Regions from separate parts of the Vibrio nomapromontoriensis genome, predicted to be linked through region 1. Evidence: predicted binding sites of a transcription regulator. Region 1 holds the regulator's gene; each other region holds the start of a gene.

The links. Region 1 encodes PurR, which represses purine synthesis genes. Its sites were predicted from a motif close to TNANGNAAACGTTTNCNTNA; they were not measured.
Region 2: the regulator PurR is predicted to act here: its motif matches at 997-1,016, upstream of folD (bifunctional methylenetetrahydrofolate dehydrogenase/methenyltetrahydrofolate cyclohydrolase FolD).
Region 3: the regulator PurR is predicted to act here: its motif matches at 1,575-1,594, upstream of purT (formate-dependent phosphoribosylglycinamide formyltransferase).
Region 4: the regulator PurR is predicted to act here: its motif matches at 1,329-1,348, upstream of glpX (class II fructose-bisphosphatase).

What each region holds. Positions count from the first base shown of each region.
Region 1 covers NZ_JAKJSS010000020.1:18,303-21,514, forward strand. The annotation lists gene L4D05_RS21650 (TVP38/TMEM64 family protein) at 1-335, opposite strand, end outside; gene L4D05_RS21655 (TfoX/Sxy family DNA transformation protein) at 454-1,044, opposite strand; cyclic di-GMP riboswitch class I at 1,155-1,238, opposite strand; gene purR (HTH-type transcriptional repressor PurR) at 1,414-2,421, opposite strand; gene torD (molecular chaperone TorD) at 2,752-3,212, opposite strand, start outside.
Region 2 covers NZ_JAKJSS010000011.1:115,991-119,202, forward strand. The annotation lists gene L4D05_RS15165 (DEAD/DEAH box helicase) at 1-653, opposite strand, end outside; tRNA gene L4D05_RS15170 (tRNA-Arg) at 806-882, opposite strand; gene folD (bifunctional methylenetetrahydrofolate dehydrogenase/methenyltetrahydrofolate cyclohydrolase FolD) at 1,088-1,951, shown strand; gene L4D05_RS15180 (HPr family phosphocarrier protein) at 2,187-2,438, shown strand; gene L4D05_RS15185 (lytic murein transglycosylase) at 2,599-3,212, opposite strand, start outside.
Region 3 covers NZ_JAKJSS010000007.1:77,728-80,939, forward strand. The annotation lists gene L4D05_RS04430 (CidB/LrgB family autolysis modulator) at 1-374, shown strand, start outside; gene cdd (cytidine deaminase) at 561-1,448, shown strand; gene purT (formate-dependent phosphoribosylglycinamide formyltransferase) at 1,653-2,828, shown strand; gene L4D05_RS04445 (aminotransferase-like domain-containing protein) at 2,903-3,212, opposite strand, start outside.
Region 4 covers NZ_JAKJSS010000013.1:105,055-108,266, reverse strand. The annotation lists gene L4D05_RS17375 (helix-turn-helix transcriptional regulator) at 1-113, opposite strand, end outside; gene glpX (class II fructose-bisphosphatase) at 262-1,269, opposite strand; gene zapB (cell division protein ZapB) at 1,606-1,848, shown strand; gene L4D05_RS17360 (TetR/AcrR family transcriptional regulator) at 2,000-2,644, shown strand; gene L4D05_RS17355 (DHH family phosphoesterase) at 2,764-3,212, shown strand, end outside.

The DNA.
Region 1 (3,212 bases):
TGAACCCAGTCTCGCAGTAGAAACCGGCTACTAAGGAAGGCTAGGGTAGCACCAATGGTACTCGCAAAGGAGACCAGTAAAAGGCTGGTCCAAAATCCAAATAATGCAGCGCCTAATAGCGTCACAACTGCAGCGCCAGGAACTGAAAATGCTGTAATTGCTATGTAGAGAAAGAAATAGGTGAGTGCAGCCGTGACAAAATTGGCGTCAATGTAACTGGCGAGCTCAGCTTGTTGTACTTTGGCGTTTTCTAATGTTAAATACTGACCGAATTGCGACCCCAAGAATAGGATAAGAGCAACGAAGCCCAACCCTAACAGTAACTTTTTACTCATGACTTACTCCATGTAGACAATGCATCTTTAAGTATAAGACAGGAGCAGGGTAAATTTACTTTCAAAGACTTATAAAAAAAATCAGCCTTAAGCTGATTTTTTTATAAGTATATCAATACTAGTTGATGTGGTTAGCGAGTTCATCTCGTTTCGCTTGTGGGATAACGGACCAATGTGTACCGTTAATCGCCCCTTCTAATGCCCATAGTAACTCTAGGCCGACACTGGATGAATGTGTTTTCTGAATCGCTTTGAATGCTTCTACAGAGCCATGCTCTTGTAATGAGTTAACTGACTCGATGCCCGCTTTTTTAAGCATACGCTCTGTGGCAAGGCGAAGATTCGGCAGATCTTTTAATCGGTTAGGTTTAGTATCGGATTGTTTTACTTTTTCGTCTTTGGCAAAATCCAAGGCTGCGCGAGCGTATGACAATATAACGTCAGTGTCGTCCCAACAATCTTCTGGAAGTGCAAAGTATTTAGTAACAACAGGGAATCCACGTTTTTTATACACGTAAGGCGTATAGCCTAATTGCTTAAAAGACGCGACTGTTTTGGGGTTAGTTCGGATATGTAATTTGTTGTTCACTGCTAATGCAAACATTGTTTCGTCAACAAAGATCCCAAATCCACCGAACATGGAGCGAGATTTTACTTTTCCTAGTTGAGCGAACAATTGCATTGAATTTTTTAATACTGGATTGTCCATGCTTATCTTTTCTCGGTGTTATTGATTGTGTCACCAAAATCAGGTCCGAGAGTATAGCAAACAGGTGTCAGTTTCTTGTTAGGTCAATAACAGGATTTGACACCTTTGCCATCGGTAACCCCGCTACCTACCAAATGTGGTTTAGGCCGGAGGCTTTGCGTCCCACCTTTTCAGATGGTTTGCCCTGTGCGTGACTCAAATAGCATAAAGAAAAAAACCATTAATATGCATGGGTTATTAGTTGAAGTGTGATATTGCTTCAAAAATTAGAGGGGTATTTGTGCTTGTGAAGTAGCACAAAGTAACAATACAGATTGAAATTTATTGGAAGAAGATCAAAAAAAAGCGCTCAATAGAGCGCCTTTGTCATTATTTTGTCATGTCTTTGACAGAGCTTCGTTCAATTATCTCTGGGTGCATCTCGAATATGCGTTTGTCATGACCTTTATCTTTGATTCGTTCGAGTAGAATCTCAAATGCATTCTTACCAACACGACGTTTTGGTTGGTGAACGGTGGTCAATGGTGGTGAAAAGTACTCAGCCAGCTCGATATTGTCGTAGCCGATTACAGATATATCACCAGGGACGTTTAATCCAAGCTGTTGTAAGCGACTCATTAGGCCTAACGCCATGGTATCGTTAAAACAAAAAACGGCGCTTGGTCGGTCTTCCATAGCGGCAATGCGATTGGCGGCGATGACGGCAGTATCGCATTCGAAGTTACCTTCAAAAATACGGTCTTCTTTCATCGTTAAGCCTGCTTCTGTTAAAGCGCGTTGATAACCGACAATGCGTTCTTGGCAAACAGCTTTTTCTAAATGACCACTTAAGCAGGCGATGTCTGTATGCCCTTTCTCAATAAGGTATTTTGTCGCTAAGTAGCCACCTTCTTCCGAGTTATCGATGATCTTGTCTGCTTGCGAACTTTCTGGGCCCCAGTCCATAATGACTTTAGGGATATCAGAGTGACGGTCAAGCATCGTGAGAAGCTCTTCAGTTAGGTCTGAGCACATGACTAAAATGCCATCAACACGCTTCTCTGCCAACATGCGAATGTAGTCGCGTTGCTTTTCATACACGCCACCTGTATTACACAGTATCAAGGTATAACCTTGTCGATAGCAATAACTCTCAACACCGTCAATCACCTCAGAGAAAAACAGGTTAGTGGATTGAGTCACCAGCATACCAATGGTCTTCGTAGAGTTGCACTTTAAGCTTCTTGCGACAGCACTTGGCGCGTAATTGAGCTCTTCGACTGCAGCATTAACTTTTTCTTGTGTGGCCTCGGCAACAAAACGCGTTTTGTTGATGACGTGAGATACGGTGGTAGTAGAAACGCCAGCTAGGCGGGCGACGTCTTTAATTGTTGCCATAGCTTTATCCTGTTAGTAACGGCTTTTGTGTTTTTAATTGCATAAAAGCCGTTGCGATCATGAAGCATTATTTATGAAAAATAAGCGCTTTGTTGTAACGAATGCGTACCGGACACAAATACACTTTGTGAAATGGCGGTTTCCAATCAGTACATTTAAGTGGAAACCACATCGTACTAAAGCCTGGCTTTCGCATTTTAAACGGCGAATTGTAGTCTTAGTGGCAGACCCTAGCAATGTCTGAACCGACAATTTTGTCTATAAAAGCCAAATTTATATTTGGCTTACTGATTATTGTCGCGTTAGGGACTGGGCGCTTAACTACTTTACCTACTCTACGCGTAAGTATGTAAGGTCAAGCTGACAGAATGCAACGAGTAGTTGTGCAACAGCTGCATAAAAACCGAATTCATCAAATTCTTTACATCGACGATCAAATTGAGGTAACCACGTCATGAGGTGTTGTTCAATAAAGTCAGCTTGTTCAAGTAAAGCGTTATTGATGTGCGCATCAGATTCCAGTTCATTGGAACGAATGATGAGGTTGCCAAGAAAGTCTAACTCAATCGCTAAGTGATCTGCCGGCTCATTTAGGTTATCTGACACGCCAATATTGTGCTGTTTGAGGAGCGCCGCCATATCGTGTGCTGGGGTGTCATTTAGTAAGCCTGACTTGCCTATATACATTGATGCGTATGGGAGTGCGCCATGCTTATCGGTTTTCAAGAACAAATCGCAAAAGTCAGCAGAGAGCTCCAGTTGAGCATCTTCGCGTGTTTGTAAACGATTGA
Region 2 (3,212 bases), on a different contig from region 1:
ATGTTTCCCTTCGACGCACTATGTTTAGCGATACTGATTTCTGATGGGTTATCAATTGCGCTGCGAGCCAATTCTCGAACTGGATTAGATAACGTGGCAGAAAACAGCAGTGTTTGCGCGTCTTCTGGTACCCGAGCAATAATCTTGTTAATCGCTTCAATGAAGCCCATATCAAGCATTTTGTCAGCTTCGTCCAATACCAAGCATTCCACTTCATCAAAGTGAATAGCATGTTGTCCATAAAGGTCTAACAATCTGCCCGGTGTTGCCACCACAATATCAATACCATCAATTAACGCTTGCTTCTGTGGGGCATAATCAACACCACCGTACATCGCCATCGATTTTAATGATAACTCTTGGCCGTATGTTTCAATGCTCTGGTGAACTTGTTGCGCTAACTCTCGTGTCGGAGTCAAAATAAGCGCTCTTGCCCGCTTCTTACGCTGGGTTTCCGCTCGACTTAATTTTTCTAGAATAGGCAACACGAAACTCGCCGTTTTACCTGTACCTGTTTGCGCCGCAGCAAGAAGATTGTCACCGTTTAAAATCAGGGGAATCGCTTTATTCTGAATCGTAGTAGGCTTGTCGTAACCTACTTTTTCAATCGCATTCAGTAATGGGGCACTGAGCCCAAGTTTAGTAAACGGCATAAAGAGTCTCTCACATTGTCGATGACGCGCTAGTAATAACGCGTGATGAATGACGCGCAATAAGGTGATGATAGTGTAGCAGATACGATATATATCGCAGAAAAAGCAAAACCCCTGATAACTCAAGGAGCTATCAGGGGTTTCTTAATAAATGGCGCGCCCTGTAGGATTCGAACCTACGACCACATCCTTAGAAGGGACGTGCTCTATCCAGCTGAGCTAAGGGCGCGCTACAGGGAAAGGATTATACGAGATGAACTCGGTAAATCAATGGCTTTCTTACTCTTTGTGATTCAAATGCCCAAAAAAACCACAACCTATCAGTCAATGGTGATATTTCAAACGAGGCAAACGTTTGCTTTCTGGCTTTTGAAATACTTTTCTGGGACAATACACACAAAAATAACAGCCAATTAACTTTCTCAAGGAAAATTATGACTGCTCAAAACATCGATGGGAAACTTATTTCTCAAACTGTCCGCTCTGAAGTCGCTGCACGAGTAAAAGCACGTACCGATGCTGGCCTTAGGGCACCGGGCTTAGCGGTTGTTCTGGTAGGTGAAGATCCTGCCTCACAAGTTTACGTCGGAAGTAAGCGCAGAGCGTGTGAAGAAGTGGGATTTGTTTCTAAGTCTTATGATCTGCCTGCAAACGCAAACCAAGATGAGCTATTAAGCCTTGTAGATACACTTAATAACGACCCTGAAGTAGATGGTATTTTAGTGCAATTGCCTCTCCCCGCAGGCATTGACGACACGCTTATTCTTGAGCGCATCATCCCAGAGAAAGACGTTGATGGTTTCCATCCCTACAATGTAGGTCGACTCGCTCAACGTATGCCTAAACTACGCTCTTGCACACCAAAAGGTATTATTACCCTATTAGATCGCTACAACATCCCAATGCGTGGCAAACATGCTGTCGTCGTTGGTGCATCTAATATCGTCGGCCGCCCTATGACACTTGAGCTTCTACTTGCTGGCTGCACCACAACGACGTGTCATCGCTTCACTAAAGATCTAGAAGGTCATGTTCGTCAAGCCGATATCGTCGTGGTTGCCGTTGGTAAACCTAACTTCATTCCTGGTAACTGGATCAAGAAAGGCGCTGTTGTTGTCGATGTGGGTATCAACCGAATGGACGATGGCAAATTAGTTGGCGATGTGGAATATGATGTAGCGAAGAATAACGCCAGCTTTATCACCCCCGTCCCAGGTGGTGTTGGCCCAATGACCGTGGCAAGTTTGATTGAAAACACCATGATTGCCTGCGAACAGTTCCACACGGTTAAAAAGTAACCCGCAACTTTTCAACGCTGCGAATACGCTAACACCTCAATTTGAGACATCAAGTTGAGGTGTTTTTACTTTTAACGCATATAAATCAATATAATAATTAATACTGGTTCTCATTTTTTCCCAATATACGTTTTGACAATTGGCATTTTGCACTTAGGTCACGGTTTTTCGACCGTTCCTCAGATAGAACTAGCTGAAACGGAAAAATCATACTGAATCATGAGGATAAGACACTATGTACAAAAAGAGTGCCACGATTACTGCTGAAAGCGGCCTTCATACACGTCCTGCCGCCCTATTTGTTAAAGAAGCAAAAAAGTATGCGGAAGACGTAGAGCTTATCTCGCAAGGCAAAAGCGCCACCGCAAAGAATCTCTTCAAAATCCAAACATTAAACTTGGTAAAAGGGACGGAAGTAACCGTTCAGTCCTCCAATCGCCAAGCGGTTGACGAGCTCACTCGCTTTTTGGAAGGGGTAACCGGCTAGGTAACGCCATCGGAAAAGTATAAATAGTTACCGGAATAGATAATAGAAAGGCCTTAAGGTAAAGATTCTTAAGGCCTTTCTTGTAAAATTCGTGTCATAAATACAAAGCTATCGATAAAGAACTGTCGATAATGAACTATCGACACAGAATCAACGCGTATTAATCCATTGCAATTCGGTCAGCCAAATGACTAACAGCGAGCGCAAAATAATACGAACGGTTCCACTTCATCAATACATTGTAATTGTTATAAACCAGGTACACGCGACCATTTTCGTCATCAGGCATAATTAACCATGCCTTAATGTCTTCATCTAGCTGTGGCAATGGACGACCATCATAACGAGTGACGCCAAGCTTACTCCACTCTTGAAGATACTTACCTTTTTCAGCCTCTCGCCCTTGTAACTCGGGTGAAATACCGTGAGGGACTTTAACTTGGCGTCCCCATGTATAACTGTCATCCCATCCCGACTGGGCAAGATAATTGGCAGTCGACGCAAAAACATCGGCTTCTGAGTTCCAAATATCCTTTTTCCCATCACCGTTACCATCGGCAGCAAAGTTTAAAAAAGAGCTCGGCATGAACTGACTTTGCCCCATTGCCCCCGCCCATGAACCTTTCATTTTATCCGGGGCAATATGTCCTTGCTCCAAAATAGTCAGTGCCGCTAATGCTTCTTTACGGAAAAAGGCTTCACGTCGCCCTTCATAGGCTAAAGTCGACAACGCATCAATAACTCGATAATTGCCCGTAAAGGTACCAAAGTTGC
Region 3 (3,212 bases), on a different contig from region 1:
CAGTGTGGCTAGGTGCTGACATGACATTAGTCGCAAGCTTGTTGGGTAAATCTGTCACCACCCCAATCGCGATGGAAGTGTCCAGCCATTTAGGTGGAGAACCGGCTATTGCTGCTATCCTCGTCTTACTCGTTGGACTATTTGGTGCCATCTTAGCTTACCCACTCTATCAATTACTCGGTGTGACTCACCCTATTGCCAAAGGGTTAACAATGGGAACCGTCTCTCACGCATTAGGAACCGCAACTTGCGCAGAGAAAGATTCAAAAGATGCTGCATTCAGCTCTCTCGCTTTGGTTATTTGCGGTGTCATAACCTCAGTGCTCGCACCTTCATTTTTTGCATTTTCGCTTTGGCTAGGGCAATTAATGTGAAGCCAGCTCATCGACGAGATGTCCGTTGCTCAAATCGTAAACCTCAGTGCAACAATGGTGTGACATCACTCTAATTGTGAAATGTTAACCATCGTTACATCAAATAGAGTGATCTTCATCACTCTATTTTTTCACTAAGTTACATAGAATGAATAAAAACACATTAGCCAAATTAGAGGAACAAGCATGACGGATCGTTTCGATTCAGTGTTAGCCGAAGCACCAGAAGCTATTAGTCGATACCTAAAGCCTATCGTCACTCACGAAAATTTCGACGCTACATTAACTCCAGCACAGTTCGAGGCGTTATTATCTGTGTCTGGGCTCGCCGATAACGAATTACGCGTTGCATTGCTGCCTTTCGCAGCTGCGTACTCATACGCACCTATTTCCGACTTTTATGTTGGAGCTATCGTGAGAGGGTTATCAGGCAAACTCTATTTTGGTGCAAATATGGAGTTTCTTGGCGCGCAACTTGGCCAGACTGTTCATGCCGAACAGTCCGCAATCAGCCACGCATGGATGAAAGGCGAGACCGGCGTAAAAGACATTACCATTAACTTCAGTCCTTGCGGTCACTGTCGTCAGTTTATGAACGAGCTTACCACCGCTCAAGATCTTGTTATCCAATTGCCTGAACGTGACGCAAAGACATTACAAGAATACCTACCTGAATCGTTTGGCCCTAAAGATCTCGGGATCACTGAAGGATTGATGACACCAGTTAAACACAATAATTCTATTGATAACGTCAGCACCCTAATGGAAAAAGCGCTGGTTGCACTGAATCGTAGCCACGCCCCTTATACGAGTAACCTTAGCGGTGTCTCAGTTGAGCTGAACGGTGGCAGCACTTTTCAAGGTGCCTATGCTGAAAATGCAGCTTTCAACCCTAGTCTACCACCGCTACAAGTTGCACTTGGACAACTGTTGTTGGCAGGTAAATCAATCAATGACATTAAAACCGCTGCGTTAGTAGAGCTCGCCAACGGTAAAATTAGCCACCTTGCTGATACTCAAGCCACATTAGAGGCTATTAACCCTGATATTCAAATTGAGTACGCGACGATTTAAGTTTGTGTTTATCAATAAATATTCAGTAACCTAGTATTTGCTCCTCTATTGGTGTCCATGGCTTCAGCCGCGGACACCCCTACATCTCTACGAATAAACCCTCCTTACTTCCACCAATAAAAACACCAGCGCAAACGTTTGCTTTCCTTGTAAAATCCAGTATGATTCACCCAAATTTTCCTGAAGAATGTGCAAGGATTTTATATGTTTGGTACCGCAACTCGTGAAAGTGCTACCCGTGTGTTATTGCTAGGCTCCGGTGAGCTTGGTAAAGAAGTCGCCATCGAATGCCAACGTTTAGGCTTAGAAGTCATCGCTTGCGATCGATACCCAGATGCGCCAGCCATGCAGGTTGCTCACCGTAGCTACGTACTAGACATGCTTGATGGTGATGCACTAGAGGCTCTGATTCAGAAAGAACAACCAGACTACGTCGTACCCGAGATTGAAGCGATTGCGACAGATAAGCTCGTTGAGTTAGAAAAACAAGGCCTAAACGTCGTTCCAACCGCTAACGCGACTAAGCTGACAATGAATCGTGAGGGGATCCGTCGCCTTGCCGCGGAAGAGCTAGGTTTAAACACTTCGCCTTATCGCTTTGCAGATAACTACGACGATTTCGTCAGTGCCGTTGAATTTGTTGGCATACCATGTGTCGTAAAACCTGTAATGAGCTCATCGGGTAAAGGACAAAGTGTTATCAAAACTAAAGAAGATATTGATAACGCGTGGAAATACGCTCAAGAAGGCGGTCGTACGGGGGCTGGACGTGTCATTGTTGAGGGCTTTATAGATTTTGATTACGAAATCACACTACTGACTGTTCGAGCTGTCGATGGCGTGTACTTCTGCGCACCAATCGGACACCGCCAAGAAGATGGCGACTACAGAGAATCTTGGCAGCCTCAAGTCATGTCAGAAAATGCGAAGAAAGCCGCTGAATACAGTGCTGAGCAAGTCGTCAATGCATTAGGTGGCTATGGTCTATTTGGTGTCGAATTGTTCGTTAAGGGCGATAAAGTCATCTTTAACGAAGTGTCCCCTCGCCCACATGATACGGGTCTTGTTACACTCATTTCCCAAGAAATGTCTGAGTTTGCTCTTCACGTCCGTGCATTTACCGGTATGCCAATTAATGCTATCCCACAGTACGGACCGTCTGCATCCGCAGTTATCTTGGGGCAAGGCACTTCAGAGAACCTTCGTTTCACAGGCGTGAGTGAAGCCGTATCTGCACCGCAAACCCAAGTTCGCTTGTTTGGTAAACCAGATATCGATGGCCGTCGCCGCTTAGGTGTGAGCCTTACGCGTCGCAAGTCTATCGAATCGGCCATTGACGATGCTATCGATAGCGCAAAGCAAGTAAAAGTCATTTACTAAGCATAAAGGCTGTCGAGTTTCTCGACAGCCTTTAATTATTAAGCATTATCGGAAAGATATGCGAGTAAGGCTCGTTACAATAATTGTCTGATCAGCATCCCCAAACGCTCAATAGCCCTGACGACAGAGTCTGTTGCTTGCAAAGAAGCATTCATTCTAAAACAATGCTGAAACTGTTGTGTCGTCGCAAACATTTCCCCTGGAGCGATACTAATATCATCGCTAATCGCTATTTTATATAACTCTGTCGCATTAACATGAGTGGGTAGCACCACCCAAATAAAATAACCACCCGATGAGTAATGTACTTGGGCTTCTTTAGGTAGATATTCTCGCAGCAATTGCCAAATCTGATACTTGCGCTGTTCTAACTTTCTTCTCAAT
Region 4 (3,212 bases), on a different contig from region 1:
TGAAGGTGTTGTCTAGCCCCCATGGTGGTGATATTTAGCCTGAGTGCAACGTGCTTTGCCGTGACCGCACCTTCGCGCTTGATGATATCGATGATGTGATCAGTAGCTTTCATGTCGTGGTCCGGTTGCTCGATAGTGTAGTGATAATCAATAACTGATGCTATTATGGCCGATACGCTTTATAAAGCAAATTATTTACTATCAACTAGATAGCAATAAAAAACGCTGCCGTTGCAGCGCTTTTTCGTTAATACGTCGACACTACAGAATAATGCCTCGGATCTCAGGATCTTTTCGCTCTAGGTAGTGAATCGATTTAATGCGACGAATGGTACGACAGCGACCACGAATCAGTAGCGTTTCAGTGGTAGCAATATTGCCTTGGCGTGTAATTCCCTCTAACAGATCACCTTTGGTAATTCCTGTCGCAGAGAAAACCACATTATCACTACGAGCCATATCTTCCATTCTTAGTAAGACATTCGCTTCAACACCCATTTCTTTACAACGCTCCAACTCAAGCTCACCTGCTTTACGGTTTTCTTCGTTGTCGCCTTTTACTTCGTGGCGAGGTAGTAAGCGAGCGTGCATGTCGCCATCCAGTGCGCGAATAACCGCAGCCGATACTACACCTTCAGGTGCGCCGCCAATGCAGTACATTACATCGACTTCACTGTCTGGCATACAGGTTAGGATTGAAGCGGCCACATCACCATCTGGCACCGCAAAAACACGAACTCCCATGGCTTGCATTTCAGCAATAACGCTATCGTGTCTTGGTTTAGCGAGTGTGGTCACGACCAGCGTATCTAACGGCTTACCTAGTGCTGCAGCAATATTCGTTAAATTATCGGTTAGTGATAGGTTTAGATCGATAGCCCCTTTAGCGCCAGGGCCGACAACCAGTTTCTCCATGTACATGTCAGGTGCTTTTAAAAAGCTGCCTTTTTCTCCAGCTGCAAGCACAGCCAAGGCATTTGACTGTCCCATTGCTGTCATGCGCGTACCTTCAATTGGATCTACCGCGATGTCAACGGCATCGCCACCAATGCCAACCTGCTCACCAATGTACAGCATTGGTGCATCATCAATCTCACCTTCACCGATAACGATTTCACCACTGATGTCGGTTTTGTTCAGTAGGGTACGCATTACTTCAACGGCAGCACCGTCAGCGGCGTTTTTATCGCCACGTCCTAACCATTTATAACCAGCCAGAGCGGCACCTTCGGTAACTCGTGAAAAAGCCATCGCTAAATCGCGCTTCATATTGACTCCAATAGATGAAAGTTGACAAAAGAATTTACGGCGCGAATTTTAACATACCAAGAAGGAAACGTTTGCTTTTTTGTTTGATACTGCGCAAAGCTGAGTGTGGTTAGTGGATTATTTATCGAAATAGACGTAGGAGACATTGAACGATAAGGGTTAGTTACGATCAGTCGGTATGGTTTAATTACCTCTTTTGTTAGTTTGCGTTGTTTTTTTGACCGAATAGTGAAAAATCTGCAATATAGGGCGTGTCTATCTTCTCGAGGCTGAGTAGAATGGGGCAACGTAGAATGAAGCTATTTCATTACATAGAATTTAACAAGGTAGGCCGAGATGTCTTTTGAAGTACTGGAACAACTAGAAGCAAAAATTCAAACTGCAGTTGACACTATCGCTCTTCTTCAAATGGAAGTTGAAGAGTTGAAGGAAGAGAAAGTTCAACTGGCTAGTCAAGCAGACGAGCTGCGTAGCAGTCGCGAAGAACTTGAACAAAAGGCTGAAGTTATGCAGCGTGAGCACACCCAATGGCAAGAACGCATTCGTAACCTACTTGGTAAAATGGACGAAGTAGAATAAATCGTCAGTCTCTTAGATTTGTGAAAAGCACTCCTTGTGAGTGCTTTTTTTCTATTTAGTTGGTCGAACCAGTCAGACTATTGCGATCTCACGCTTTCGCTCACAAGTTGAACACGTATACTAGCGCAAAACAGGCAAAGGATAATTGAGAATGAAAACGCGTGATAAAATAGTGCATGCCGCCCTTGAGTTATTCAACTCAGACGGTGAACGTAACGTGACGACCAACCATATCGCTGCTTATATCGAGATCAGTCCCGGTAACCTGTATTATCATTTCAGCAACAAGCAAGAAATTGTTCGCGATATTTTCACGCTTTATTCTCAGGAGTTGATCGAGCGGTTTACGCCTGTTCAAGGGCAGCAAGAAAGCTTAGCGTTGCTGAAGCATTACCTCAATTCGATTTTTACCCTGATGTGGAAGTACCGTTTTTTCTACGCTAACTTGCCAGAGATCTTACAGCGAGACGAAAAGCTGCATGAAGAATACATCGTCGTGCAAGAGAGATTACAAGGAAACTTAGTCAATATACTGCGTGCCTTTGTTGAGCTTGAATTACTTTGCTTAAACGAGAAAGAGCTAAAGTCCATGGTGACGACATTACATATGATGGCCGTGGGTTGGTTGAGCTATCAATCTGCTATGTCTCCCAAGACTAAAATCACGGAAGAGGTGATTCAACAAGGGATGCTGCACATGATTAATGTGGTTAAGCCAGTAGCGACATCAAAAGGCCAAGAGCAGCTCGCGCTGCTTGAAGATGGCGTAAAAATGATGGGTGGCGCGAGCGCTTAGTTAGCAGCGACACACTGTTCGCTCATGTCATATAGCCAATTCGTATTTCAATAAACCCTGCTGCCAAAGTAGGGTTTATTGTTATTCAGTCGCAACTATTTCCGATGAAAGGACGCAAGATGCACTACGATGTTTTTAATGGCGACGCGGATGGAATATTGTCGCTATTGCAACTGAGGTTGTCAGATCCCAAACCGGCTAAACTCATCTCCGGTATTAAGCGTGATATTGCGTTGCTTGAGCGCGTACCTCTTCAAGAGGTTAGCTCGGTAACGGTACTTGATATCTCGATGGATAAGAACAGAGCGGCACTCAATGCTCTGTTAGCTCATCAGGTCCCCGTCACCTATATCGATCATCACAAGGCAACACAGCCACCAGAGTCGGCGTATTTGACCCGCCATATCGATCTCGATGCGAACACTTGTACGGCCTTAATCGTCAATGACCAACTTGCAGGGCAACATCGATTATGGGCAATCACTGCGGCGTATGGAGACAATATGATTGCCAGCGCGGAGTCACTGGCGGATAAAGCAAATCTCAGTGATGTTGATAGGCATTTTTT